Regions from separate parts of the Pseudomonas sp. NPDC086251 genome, predicted to be linked through region 3. Evidence: predicted binding sites of a transcription regulator. Region 3 holds the regulator's gene; each other region holds the start of a gene.
The links. Region 3 encodes FliA, which starts transcription of late flagellar genes. Its sites were predicted from a motif close to CTAAAGTTTNNNNNNNNNNNGCCGNTAA; they were not measured.

Region 1 (4,159 bases), on a different contig from region 3:
GACAAACTATAGGCGAGCCTTAAGCGAAGAAAAACCCGGTTTATACGTCTCGGAGACTTCCTACACCTTTCTCGGACATGCCCTCACTCCTTGATTTTTACCGCAATCAGAAGATCTTAAATGCGCAGCGTTTATCCTGTTTAAACGCGTCATCGTTAACGACCTTCGCGAGCAAGCTCGCTCCCACAGGGAAACGCATGCGCTGAAATCAGGCCGGCCGGTAGGCCGCCGTGCTTTTGATCTTGACGCACCGCCCCCTCACGCCCTGAGCCTGTCCGTCAACCTGTGACCACCTCCATCGGCGCCTCTACCAACGTTGATCCACGCCGCGTTAATGCCTGCAAGTAAGCCTTTTCGTCATAGACGGTGCTGGTTTTCCAGCACTGATAGACGATTCTGATCCACTTAAAAGCGAGTGCTCTCAGGGCCGCCTTCGCTGGCAAGCCAGCTCCTACAAGGGGCCGCGTCTGGCTTCCAAACCAGTGAAAGCCGCAAAAAAAAGCCGACATCACTGTCGGCTTTTTTGTGGGTCACTGCTTCGGTGGTTCTGCGGGCTTCGGGTTATCGAACAGATTCAGACGTTCGCGCAACTCGTGGGCTGGCAAAGGTTCTTTATCCGCCGGCAGCGCATTTGGATCCGCGGGCACTTCACCCGGGCCACCTTGCCCTTGCGTCGGCTCCGGAACCGGTTCTGCACCTTGTGAACCTTCAATGGCGCGCTGGGCTTTCTTGGTCAGCACGACGATGTCGATACGACGGTTGACCGGGTTGAACGGGTTCTCCCGATCAAACAACGCCGACGAGGCATAACCGACAACCCGTGCCACCTGCGCTTCCGGATAACTGCCGGCGACCAGCGCACGGCGTGCGGCGTTGGCACGGTTGGCCGAGAGTTCCCAGTTACCGAAATCGCCGGTACCGGTGTACGGCTTGGCATCGGTGTGGCCGCTGATGCTGATCTTGTTCGGCACCGCTTTGATGGTGTCGGCCATGGCCAGCAGGATGTCTTCGAAATACGGTTTCAGACGCGCACTGCCGGAGTCAAACATCGGCCGGTTTTCGGCGTCCACGATCTGGATGCGCAAACCGTCCGGGGTGATTTCGAACAGGATCTGGTCTTTGAATTTCTTCAGTTGCGGGTTCTCTTCGACCTTGTTCTGCAGCTCTTGCAGCAACAGTTCGAGGCGTTCTTTCTCGACCTGCTCGGCCATGCCTTCGACCTGTTCGGTGTCGATGGTCACTTTGTCCGGTTGCGGCTGGGATTTCACCTCGGGGTTGAGGGTGTTCTCCGGCGCCAGGGTCGGCGTGCCGCCCAGGTCGATGATGTACGGCGTGCCGCTTTCGGAAAAACCGACCGGGTCCTTGAAGTAACCGGCGATGGCGATCTTCTGTTCTGGTGTGGCAGTAGAGAGCAGCCACAGCACCAGGAAGAACGCCATCATCGCCGTCGCGAAGTCGGCGAAGGCGATTTTCCAGGCGCCCCCGTGATGTCCGGCGGCGATGCGCTTGACGCGCTTGATGATTATCGGCTGGTTATTTTCCATGGCTTAGCGACCACGAACCGCTTGTTCCAGCTCAGCGAAGCTAGGACGGTGCGCCGGGTACAGGACCTTGCGGCCGAACTCCACCGCCAGCGATGGCGGCATGCCCGAAGCTGAAGCGACCAGCGAGGCCTTGATGGCTTCGTAGACGTTCAGTTCTTCCTTGGCATCGTGGGCCAGGGAATGGGCCAGCGGACCGAAGAAACCGTAGGCCGCGAGAATACCGAAGAAGGTACCCACGAGTGCCGCACCGACGTGCAGGCCGATGGATTTCTGGTCGCCTTCGCCCAGGGAAGCCATGGTCACCACGATCCCCAGTACCGCCGCGACAATACCGAAACCGGGCATGGCGTCAGCGATGCCGTTGACAGCGTGGGACGGGTGCTCCAGGTCTTCCTTGAGGCTGTAGAGCTCCATGTCGAACAGGCCTTCCAGCTCATGGGGAGCCATGTTGCCGGAGGACATGATGCGCAGGTAATCGCAGATGAATGCGGTCATGCGGTCATCTTTCAGAACCGTCGGGTACTTGGCGAAGATCGGGCTCGCCGCGGCATCTTCGATGTCGCCTTCAATCGCCATCATGCCTTCGCGGCGGCTCTTGTTGAGAATCTCGTAGATCAGGCCCAGCACTTCCAGATAGAACGTGTGGTTGAAGCGCGAACTGAACATGCCCAAGGACTTCTTGAGCACGTGCATCGTCATGTAACCGGGGTTGGCCTGCAGGAATGCGCCGAGCGCCGCGCCACCGATAATCAGCACCTCGAAGGGCTGGATCAGGGCGGCAATTTTGCCGTGGGAGAGCACGTATCCGCCGAGCACGCTCGCGAATACGACGATGATGCCGATTATTTTAGCCATAGGTAGGAGAGCACTTACTGAGTCGGGTTCAAGGTCATATTCGGAAGTTAAAAAATCTCTTCTTCTACTTATCGGCAAAACTGCGCCAGACTAAAGCCAGTTCAGGCGAAAAGCCAATTAAGCCCGCTCCGGGCACAGGTAATGCAGACGGTGATCGCGTCCAACCATGGCTAATGAAACGAACGTTCCAACTCCAAAACCGACCACGCTCGAAGGCTGGGTCAAGCTTCTCGATGGCGTGCGCCTGCCGGTTCCGCAAGTCAGTCATGACCGCGTCTGCAAGGCCCTCGCCAACAGTCGCAGTTCGTTGCGTGATATCGCCGAACTGATGCAGGACAGCCCGGCCCTGGCCTTGAGCGTGATTCGCGAAGCCAACCGGCACACCCATGGCAGCATGACCGAGCCGGCGGAAAACCTTGAGGTGGCGATCAATCGCCTCGGTTTGAAACGCACCGAAGAACTGCTTGCCCGCCTGCCCGCCCAGCCTCAGTCCGAGATCCCGCTGGCCCTGCGCCAACTGCAGCTGATCAGCCAGCACGCGACCCAACAGGCCAACGGTTTTTTTGCCAGTCGCCTGGCGCGGCTGTGGCAGGACATTCATTGGGGCAGCCTGCTGTTTCTTTCGCCGCTCTGGCCGTTGGCACTGACGCATCCGCAATTGCTCGAAGAATGGGAGCTGCGGGTCATCCATAAAGGCGAGTCGGCGCGCACAGTCGAAAAGCAATTGTTTGGCGTGCGCCTGCTGGAAATCGGCTTGGCGCTGGTGGACATCTGGCGCCTGCCGATCTGGGTCCAGCAAGGCTATCGACTGTTGCTCAACGAACAACGGGAGCTGGTCAAAGTCCTGCGCATCGCGCGTGACAGCGAACATCCGTTGCGTCAGCAAAACCGCCTCGATGACGATCCGTCCCTGCGCCGCTGGCTCAATCAACCGGCCAACACCGTGCTGCTGGCCAATGGTCTGGCGCTGTCGGCGCAACAGGCCTGGGACAGTCCGCACAGTGAGCGCTGGCAATACCTGACCAGCCTTTACCTGCAAATGCCGATGGACGAGGTGCAGCAGCAGTTGCACCAACAGGCCGCGAACAGTGCCCGTTATCACGCCATGCCCGACCTGTGGCACCCGGCGGTGTCGCTGATCTGGCCGTGGGGCGTGAACCGCATCCATGCCGGCTTGCTGCCGGCCCCGGCACCGACCGCCGAAGACCTGGCGAAGTGGCGCAAGCAATGTGCCGAGTTGCTGGTCGAGCCGAGTCGCTTCACCAATGCCATGCACTTGACCACTTCTGCGCGGGACGCATTAGTCGCGTGCGGCATGCGTCGGGTGATGATCCTGATGGCCGACCGCACGCACGCCAATCTGCGCGTGCACCAGATCGCCGGGCTGCCGAAAGACGCGGCGGGCCTGAATTTCCTGGTCAGCCAGAGCACCGTGCTGCAACGCTTGCTCTCGCAGCAAGCGCAGGTGCGACTGACACCGGCCAACAACGCGCAATTCTCGGCGCTGCTGCCGGCGAGCCTGCGTTCACAGTTCGGCGGCGAACACCTGCTGCTGCGCTCACTGGTCAATAATGGTCGGGTGATCATGATTGTGGTGGCGGATCAGGGCGGCGGGCCGTTCTCGGAAATCACCGTGCAAGCCTTCGGTAAAACCGCGCAATGCATAGAGAAAGCGCTGCATAGCTTTAGCACCCGCGGCCAATGAGGCTGCGCTACAATCCTCCCCTTTGTGCTCTGGAGACCTCACATGTCTGACTTCT
Region 2 (4,159 bases), on a different contig from region 3:
GCCAGCACCAAGGATTCTGTTTGACCGTCAACCAGACGGCAATCACGCCGAGGCTGGCAGCAAACAGTTCAAGCCCGGACATGGAGGTTCCTTGGGGGAAGCGAAAAGGGGAACGGATTGTACCGGCAGGCGCTGCTGAGTAAAACCAGCAAGCGCCATCCCTCGTCGGCCCTGCGTTTGCCTCTGTAGCAGCTGTCGAGCCTGCGAGGCTGCGTTCGGCTGCGAAGCAGTCGTCAATCCAGCCTACGGGTTTTTACCTGACACACCGCGGCGCCTGGTTTCACGACTGCTTCGCAGCCGAACGCAGCCTCGCAGGCTCGACAGCTGCTACGGGGATCGCGTTTCCGCAGGCGGCTACACCCGGAATTGCTTGAGCAACCCGTTCAACTGTTCACTCAATTCCTTCAAGCGAACACTGGCCAGGCTCGACTGTTCCGCCGCCAGTGCCGTGCTATGCGACAAACCCGCCGCTTGGGTGACGTTCTGGTTGATGTCCTCGACCACATGCGCCTGTTGCAAGGTGGCGCTGGCAATCGAGGCGTTCAGCCCGTTGAGGTTGCGCAACGCCTGGCCAATGGCGTTCAGGCTCGCACCGGCAAGACCGGCCTGCTCGATGGTCAACTGCGATGCGCGACTGCTGTCGCCGATCACCTTCACCGCCGCTTCGGAGTGGTTCTGCAGACGTTCGATCATCGACTGAATCTCAGCCGTAGACTTCTGCGTGCGCTGGGCCAATAGCCGGACTTCATCGGCCACCACCGCAAAACCGCGACCCTGTTCACCGGCACGGGCGGCTTCGATGGCCGCGTTGAGCGCCAGTAGATTGGTCTGCTCGGCAATCGAGCGAATCACTTCCAGAACGCTGCCGATCTGCGTGCTTTCGGCGGCCAGGGTACGAATCACTTCAACCGCCTGATCGATCGTCGAAGACAACTTGTCGATCTGTTGCAGGCTGCCATCGATGTTGACCTGGCCTTGCTGTGCCTGAGACTCGGCATCGCGCATTTCACTGGCGGCGTGCTCGGCGTTTTTCGCCACGTCTTGCACGCCGTAGGTCACTTCATTAATAGCCGTGGCCACCAGTTCCATCTGTTGCGATTGTTGCTGGCTGCGTTGCTGGGCCTGGGCGGCGTCGTTGCCCAACTCACTGGAAGACTGGCCAAGGGCGCTGGCGGACACCTGCAGCTCAGTGATCACCAGGCGCAACTTGGTGGTGAATGCATTGAAATGGCGTGCCAATTGCGTGACCTCATCCTGGCCATGGGTATCGAGGCTGCGGGTCAGGTCGCTCTCGCCGCTGGCGATGTTGGCCATGGCCGTCACGGTTTCCTGGAGCGGCCGTACGATGCTGCGGGCAATCAGGATCACCAGCAGCGCCATGATCAGGGCAATCACCAGCCCGACGAAAGAAGCCTTCCAGACCTGGCCATAAAACTCGGCCTGCACGTCATCGACGTACACGCCCGAGCCAATCACCCAACCCCAGGGTTCGAACAGTTTTACGTAGGAGGTTTTCTCGACCGGTGCATTGGCACCCGGTTTCGGCCAGCGATAATCAACCGTGCCAGCCCCTTTGGACTTGGCAATGGCGACCATTTCATTAAACAGCGCAAAACCGTCCGGGTCGCGGATCGTCGAAAGGTTCTGGCCTTCGAGTTTCGGGTTGGCCGGGTGCATCACCATCACCGGCGTCAGGTCGTTGATCCAGAAGTAATCGTTCTGGTCATAACGCAGGCCGCGAACCGCCGTCAGTGCCTGTTTCTGCGCGACGTCACGGGTGAGCGTGCCGGCGGTTTCCAGGTCGTGATAATAAGTCAGGATGCCACTGGCGGTTTGCACCACGTGCTGGGTTTTCTGAACTTTGGCGTAGTAGAGGTCATCGTGTATCTGCTTGAGCATCAACACGCCTAACGTCAATAGCATCATCACGGCCACGATCAGAATGAGCCACAAACGGCGGCTGATCGACATACTGCGCAAGCTGTTCATAACGCTGTCACTCCGGATTCTTTTTCTTGTAATAAATGATCGCCAGCATCCAACCACACTTTGCCAACCGGGCCTACAAGGCCTAGGTCCAATACGCGGCAGCGTAAAACGGACTTGTCTGATAGGATTTCGGCCCCGCACGGAAAAACCTGAATCCAGTCTGATTTTTCACAGGATTTTTACGGCTGTGCGTGGATCTTGCGCTCGCGGGTTTTCAACTACGCTGGGCGCAGTCAAACGCTCTGAAAAATATTAACGGTGCATGCCGTGGCGCATCGCTTCTTGGGGGATTGATGGATCTTTGGACCGCCTTTCAGGCATTGATTCTTGGGGTTGTAGAAGGGCTGACGGAGTTTTTGCCGATTTCCAGTACCGGGCACCAGATCATCGTGGCCGACTTGCTCGACTTCGGTGGCGAGCGGGCCATCGCTTTCAACATCATCATTCAGCTGGGCGCCATCCTGGCGGTGGTATGGGAATTTCGCCGCAAGATCCTCGACGTGGTCATCGGCTTGCCGACACAACCCAGCGCCCGACGTTTCACCGCGAACCTGCTGATTGCCTTCATGCCCGCCGTGGTGCTGGGGGTGATCTTTTCCGATTTGATCCACCATTACCTGTTCAACCCGATCACGGTGGCAGCGGCATTGGTGGTGGGCGGGATCATCATGTTGTGGGCCGAACAACGTCAGCATGAAGTGCACGCCGAAAGCGTTGACGAGATCACCTGGAAAGATGCCCTGAAAGTCGGTTTCGCCCAATGCCTGGCGATGATTCCGGGCACTTCGCGTTCCGGCTCGACCATTATCGGCGGCTTGCTGTTCGGCCTGTCGCGCAAGACCGCGACCGAGTTTTCGTTCTTCCTGGCGATGCCGACCATGGTCGCTGCCGCGGTGTACTCGGGGTTTAAATACCGTCACTTGTTCGTGCCGGCAGATTTTCCGGTGTTTGCGATCGGCTTCGTGACCGCGTTCATCTTCGCGATGATTGCTGTCCGGGGCTTGCTGAAGTTCATCGCCAGCCACAGCTACGCGGCGTTCGCCTGGTACCGGATCGCGTTCGGCCTGTTCATCCTCGCGACCTGGCAGTTTGGCTGGGTCGATTGGGCCGCGGCCAAGCCATGAGTGACTCCAGCGCGCGCTACAACCCCGGGCGCCCGTCCGGGGGCGAGATCCAGCATCTGCGCCTGAAACTGGTGGTGTTCGCGATCCTCTGCGCGCTGCCGCTGTTTGGCTCGATGTCGTTATGGCTGCGCGGGGTGTCGGCGATTCCCCTCGCGGCATACGGCATCGTCAGCGTGGTGGCGTTTTTCCTGTACTGGAGCGACAAGCGCAAGGCGCGCGCCGACACCTGGCGCACCCCGGAGAACGTGTTGCACGCGCTGGAACTCGGCGGTGGCTGGCCGGGTGCCTTGATTGCGCAGCAGGTGTTTCGGCACAAGACGCGCAAGGTCTCGTTTCAGTTGGTGTGCTGGGCGATTGTGCTGCTGCATCAGGTGTTCTGGATCGACCAGTTGTTCCTCGGCGCCCATCTGCTCGCGCTGTTCTAAACCTGCGGGTTCTACAGCAGCAAGCCGACCTGAGTACGCTTGGGCAGCTTGCTCACCACCAGTTGATGGGAACGTTGCAGCAACCCTTGTAGCTCTTCGGCGCTTAGAGGGTAGGGCGTTTCCATGATGATCCACTGGGCCCGCGCCAGATAAGGTGCCGGGTGAATGCCCGGACGGTCGCAATGGCCGAGAAACAAGTCCTTGTCGACCTTGAACGCCAGGGACGCGCCACGCAGGTTCTGCAAGGCGAACATCTTGTTCCCGGCAATCGAGAACACCCGCACACCACCCCATTTGTAGTCTTCCCGCGCGCCGGGCAGCGCGAGGCAGAATTGCGCGACGTCCTCTTCGCTCATGCGTCCAGCCTTCATATCAGTCGGTCCCCACAGGCATTGAATGATTCGATCAAATGGTCGATCCAGGCGCGCACGGCGGGCATCACCCCGCGACGATGAGGGTAGACCGCTTGCAGCCAGCCGCCCGGCAACGACCAGTCGGGCAGCAACTGCACCAGCGAGCCGTCTTGCAGTTCCTGTTCGCAATACATCATCGGCAGCATGGTAAAGCCCTGGCCGGCAAGCGTGCAGGCCCGGCGCACAATGAAGTCGTCGATACCCAACC
Region 3 (4,159 bases):
GCAAGACCCAGTCGCGGATCGTCACCGCCCAGGCCGAACTGAGCCTGCGCAGCGAAGGCGAGAGCGACAAGGCGACTAATCGCCAGTTGTTCGCCGGCCTGCCGCTGACCGCCGCCGAACCGCTGATCGAGCCGACCTACGCCGAACCGCGTCGTCCTGCGCCGGCTCCTGCGCCAGCGTCGAATGGCGTCGACCCGCGTGCATTCGACTCAATGCGTTTCGAACTCAATAGCCTGCGTGAATTGATGGAAGTGCAGCTGGGCTCGCTGGCCTGGAATCAGCTGCAAGGCAGCCGTCCGGCCCAGGCCAACCTCTGGCGCCGCCTGCAACGCATTGGCCTGTCCGGCCCGTTGTCGCGGGACCTGCTGGCACTGATCAGTGATATTGAAGAACCTCGTCAGGCCTGGCGGATGCTGTTGGCGCACCTGGCACGGATGATCGCCACCCCGGAAGTCGAGCCGCTGGAAGAGGGCGGTGTGATCGCCATGGTCGGCCCTGCCGGCATGGGCAAGACCACCACGCTGGCCAAGCTCGCGGCCCGTTACGTGCTCAAGTACGGCGCGCAGAACATCGCGCTGGTGAGCATGGACAGCTATCGCATTGGCGCCCAGGAACAACTCAAGACCCTGGGGCGCATCCTCAACGTCTCTGTGACCCACGTCGACCCGGGCCAGTCCCTGGTGCAGGCGCTGGAACCCTTGCTGCGCAAACGCGTGGTGCTGATCGATACCGCGGGCCTCCAGGCCAGCGATCCGGCACTGCGGATGCAGCTCGAAAGCCTGGCCGGTCGTGGCATCAAATCGAAAAATTATCTGGTTTTGGCAACCACCAGCCAGAAACAGGTTCTAACCGCCGCTTATCACAGTTACAAACGCTGCGGGCTTGCTGGCTGCATCCTGACTAAACTGGATGAAACGGCAAGTCTGGGCGAGGTGTTGAGCCTGGCCATCAGTCATGAATTGCCGGTGGCCTACCTGACCGATGGCCCGCGGATTCCGGATGATTTGCATCTGCCGCGTCGTCATCAGTTGGTCAGTCGCGCCGTAAGCGTGCAAATGCAAGAAGAACCCAGCGAAGAAGCCATGGCTGACATGTTCGCTGATATTTACCACAGCCCGACCAAGCAGGTTGGCTGAGGTATTAATGAACAGTTTTTGTACCTACATCGATGGTCTGCCATGCATTGTTCCGTTTGTGAACGCGCAGCCAGTAATGTGGCCTCCGTCTAAGTAAGACAAGGTAAAGAAATTCATGGGCAGCATGCATCCCGTACAGGTGATCGCGGTGACCGGCGGCAAAGGTGGCGTCGGGAAGACTAACGTGTCAGTGAACTTGTCCCTGGCTCTAGCGGAGCTCGGCCGGCGCGTGATGCTGCTGGACGCCGATCTGGGGCTGGCGAACGTCGACGTTCTGCTGGGACTGACACCCAAACGTACCCTGGCCGACGTGATCGAAGGCCGCTGTGAGCTGCGCGACGTGTTGTTGCAAGGCCCTGGCGGCATCCGCATCGTCCCGGCCGCATCCGGTACCCAGAGCATGGTTCATTTGAGCCCGGCTCAACATGCCGGCCTGATCCAGGCGTTCAGCGATATCGGCGACAACCTCGACGTATTGGTGATCGACACCGCGGCGGGCATTGGTGATTCGGTGGTCAGTTTCGTTCGCGCCGCGCAAGAAGTCTTGCTGGTGGTGTGTGACGAACCGACGTCGATCACCGACGCCTACGCACTGATCAAACTGCTGAACCGCGATTACGGCATGAACCGCTTCCGCGTCCTGGCCAACATGGCCCAGAGCCCGCAGGAAGGTCGCAACCTGTTTGCCAAGTTGACCAAAGTCACGGATCGCTTCCTCGACGTTGCCTTGCAATACGTCGGTGCGGTGCCGTACGACGAAAGCGTGCGCAAGGCCGTGCAGAAGCAGCGCGCCGTGTATGAAGCGTTCCCGCGTTCCAAGTGCTCGCTGGCGTTCAAGGCGATTGCGCAGAAGGTCGATACCTGGCCACTGCCGGCCAACCCGCGTGGGCACCTGGAGTTTTTCGTCGAGCGCCTCGTGCAACAAACGGCAGGACCGGTGCTATGACAGCCAGCGGTTACAACCTCTACAAGAAATCGGCACGTGACGCGCAGTACGAGCTGATCGAGCGTTACGCGCCACTGGTTAAACGCATTGCCTACCACTTGCTGGCGCGTCTGCCGGCCAGTGTCCAGGTCGAAGACCTGATCCAGGCCGGGATGATCGGCCTGCTTGAAGTGTCGACCAAATACGACGCCAGCAAAGGCGCGAGTTTCGAGACGTACGCGGGCATCCGCATCCGCGGCGCGATGCTCGATGAAGTGCGCAAGGGGGACTGGGCGCCACGTTCGGTCCACCGCAATACCCGGATGGTCAGCGACGCCATTCGCTCGATTGAAGCTAAAACCGGTCGTGACGCTAAAGATCACGAAGTTGCGGCCGAACTCCAATTGAGTCTCGACGATTATTACGGGATTTTGAACGACACCCTGGGCAGCCGGTTATTCAGTTTCGACGATCTGTTGCAGGACGGCGAACACGAAGGGCTGCACGAGGATGGCGCGAGTGCACATACGGAGCCGTCACGCGATCTGGAAGATGAACGCTTCCAGGCGGCGCTGGCGGACGCGATTGCCAATTTGCCGGAGCGTGAGCGACTGGTGTTGGCGCTGTACTACGACGAAGAGTTGAACCTCAAGGAAATCGGCGAAGTCCTGGGAGTCAGCGAATCTCGGGTCAGCCAGTTACACAGCCAGTGCGCGGCCCGTTTGCGGGGGCGTTTGGGGGAGTGGCGAGCGCGCTGAAGGCAGTGTGGGGACACTGCGAACGTGGCTGGTGTGGTGTTGAAACTGCGCCGGTCTCGATCTGTTGTGCTCCAGACAGTCATTGAGTGCTTTGCCGGATTGATTGAAATGGCGCGTCCAGGTGCTGGGCGCGTTTAAGACTGCTTGGAGGTCGAATTGGACAAGAACATGAAAATCCTCATCGTTGATGACTTCTCAACGATGCGGCGGATCATAAAAAACCTGTTGCGTGACCTTGGGTTCACCAACACGGTCGAGGCTGACGATGGCACAACCGCCATTCCGGTTCTCAACAGCGGAAGCATCGACTTTCTGGTAACGGACTGGAACATGCCTGGCATGACCGGTATCGACTTGCTGCGCCACGTGCGCGCCGATGAAAAGCTCAAGCACTTGCCCGTGCTGATGGTGACCGCTGAAGCCAAGCGCGAGCAGATCATCGAAGCGGCCCAGGCCGGTGTAAACGGCTATGTGGTCAAACCCTTCACGGCCCAGGCGTTGAAAGAAAAAATCGAGAAGATTTTCGAACGCATCGGTTGAGCAACTGCGCCACGGGGAAGCTATGGAGCATATCGAATCTTCACAGGGTGACTTCGAGTCGACCCTGAAAAAACACGCCGTCGAACTGGTCGAAAGCCTTGAAAAAGGCAAGTTCGGCGACGCTGTGCAACTGATCCATGAGCTCAACCAGACCCGTGACCGCGGCCTGTACCAGGAAGTGGGAAAGCTCACTCGCGAGCTGCACAGTGCGATCGTCAATTTCCAGATTGACCCGAACATGCCGCAAGCCGAGGAAGTGTCACAGATCACGGACGCCACCGAGCGCCTGGGGTATGTGGTCAAACTGACCGAGGCGGCGGCCAACCGCACCATGGACCTGGTGGAAAACGCCACGCCGCTGGTCAACAGCCTGAGCACTGAAGCCCAGGCCTTGAGCACCGATTGGGGACGGTTCATGCGTCGCGAAGTCGGAGCTGAAGAGTTCCGTGAACTGGCGCGGCGAGTCGACGGTTTCCTGACACGCAGCAGCGAAGACAATCGCGTGGTGTCGAGCAACCTTAACGACATCCTGCTCGCCCAGGATTACCAGGACCTCACCGGTCAGGTAATCAAGCGCGTGACGCAGTTGGTCACCGAAGTTGAAAGCAACCTGCTCAAGCTCGTGCTTATGGCCAGTCAGGTGGACCGCTTTGCGGGCATCGAACATGACCGTGAAGCGATGCTGGCAGAAAAAGATCCGCAAAAACATCTCTCTCAGGGTGAAGGTCCGCAGATTCATGCCGATAAAAGAGAAGACGTTGTGTCCGGTCAGGACGATGTAGACGATTTGCTTTCCAGCC

Region 1: a site for FliA is predicted at 2,468-2,495, ahead of motA (flagellar motor stator protein MotA). Genes of this name have one in related genera too.
Region 2: a site for FliA is predicted at 2,116-2,143, ahead of ACIPL2_RS03610 (methyl-accepting chemotaxis protein). Genes of this name have one in related genera too.

What each region holds. Positions count from the first base shown of each region.
Region 1 is NZ_JBIVBY010000034.1:54,887-59,045, reverse strand. It holds gene motB (flagellar motor protein MotB) at 531-1,544, opposite strand; gene motA (flagellar motor stator protein MotA) at 1,548-2,399, opposite strand; gene ACIPL2_RS29100 (HDOD domain-containing protein) at 2,566-4,104, shown strand; gene ACIPL2_RS29095 (rhodanese-like domain-containing protein) at 4,147-4,159, shown strand, end outside.
Region 2 is NZ_JBIVBY010000001.1:822,378-826,536, reverse strand. It holds gene pnuC (nicotinamide riboside transporter PnuC) at 1-82, opposite strand, end outside; gene ACIPL2_RS03610 (methyl-accepting chemotaxis protein) at 355-1,989, opposite strand; gene ACIPL2_RS03605 (undecaprenyl-diphosphate phosphatase) at 2,283-3,113, shown strand; gene ACIPL2_RS03600 (DUF1294 domain-containing protein) at 3,110-3,538, shown strand; gene ACIPL2_RS03595 (MmcQ/YjbR family DNA-binding protein) at 3,550-3,909, opposite strand; gene ACIPL2_RS03590 (LysR substrate-binding domain-containing protein) at 3,906-4,159, opposite strand, start outside.
Region 3 is NZ_JBIVBY010000014.1:116,028-120,186, forward strand. It holds gene flhF (flagellar biosynthesis protein FlhF) at 1-1,136, shown strand, start outside; gene fleN (flagellar synthesis regulator FleN) at 1,252-2,082, shown strand; gene fliA (RNA polymerase sigma factor FliA) at 2,079-2,819, shown strand; gene ACIPL2_RS18250 (chemotaxis response regulator CheY) at 2,988-3,359, shown strand; gene ACIPL2_RS18255 (protein phosphatase CheZ) at 3,382-4,159, shown strand, end outside.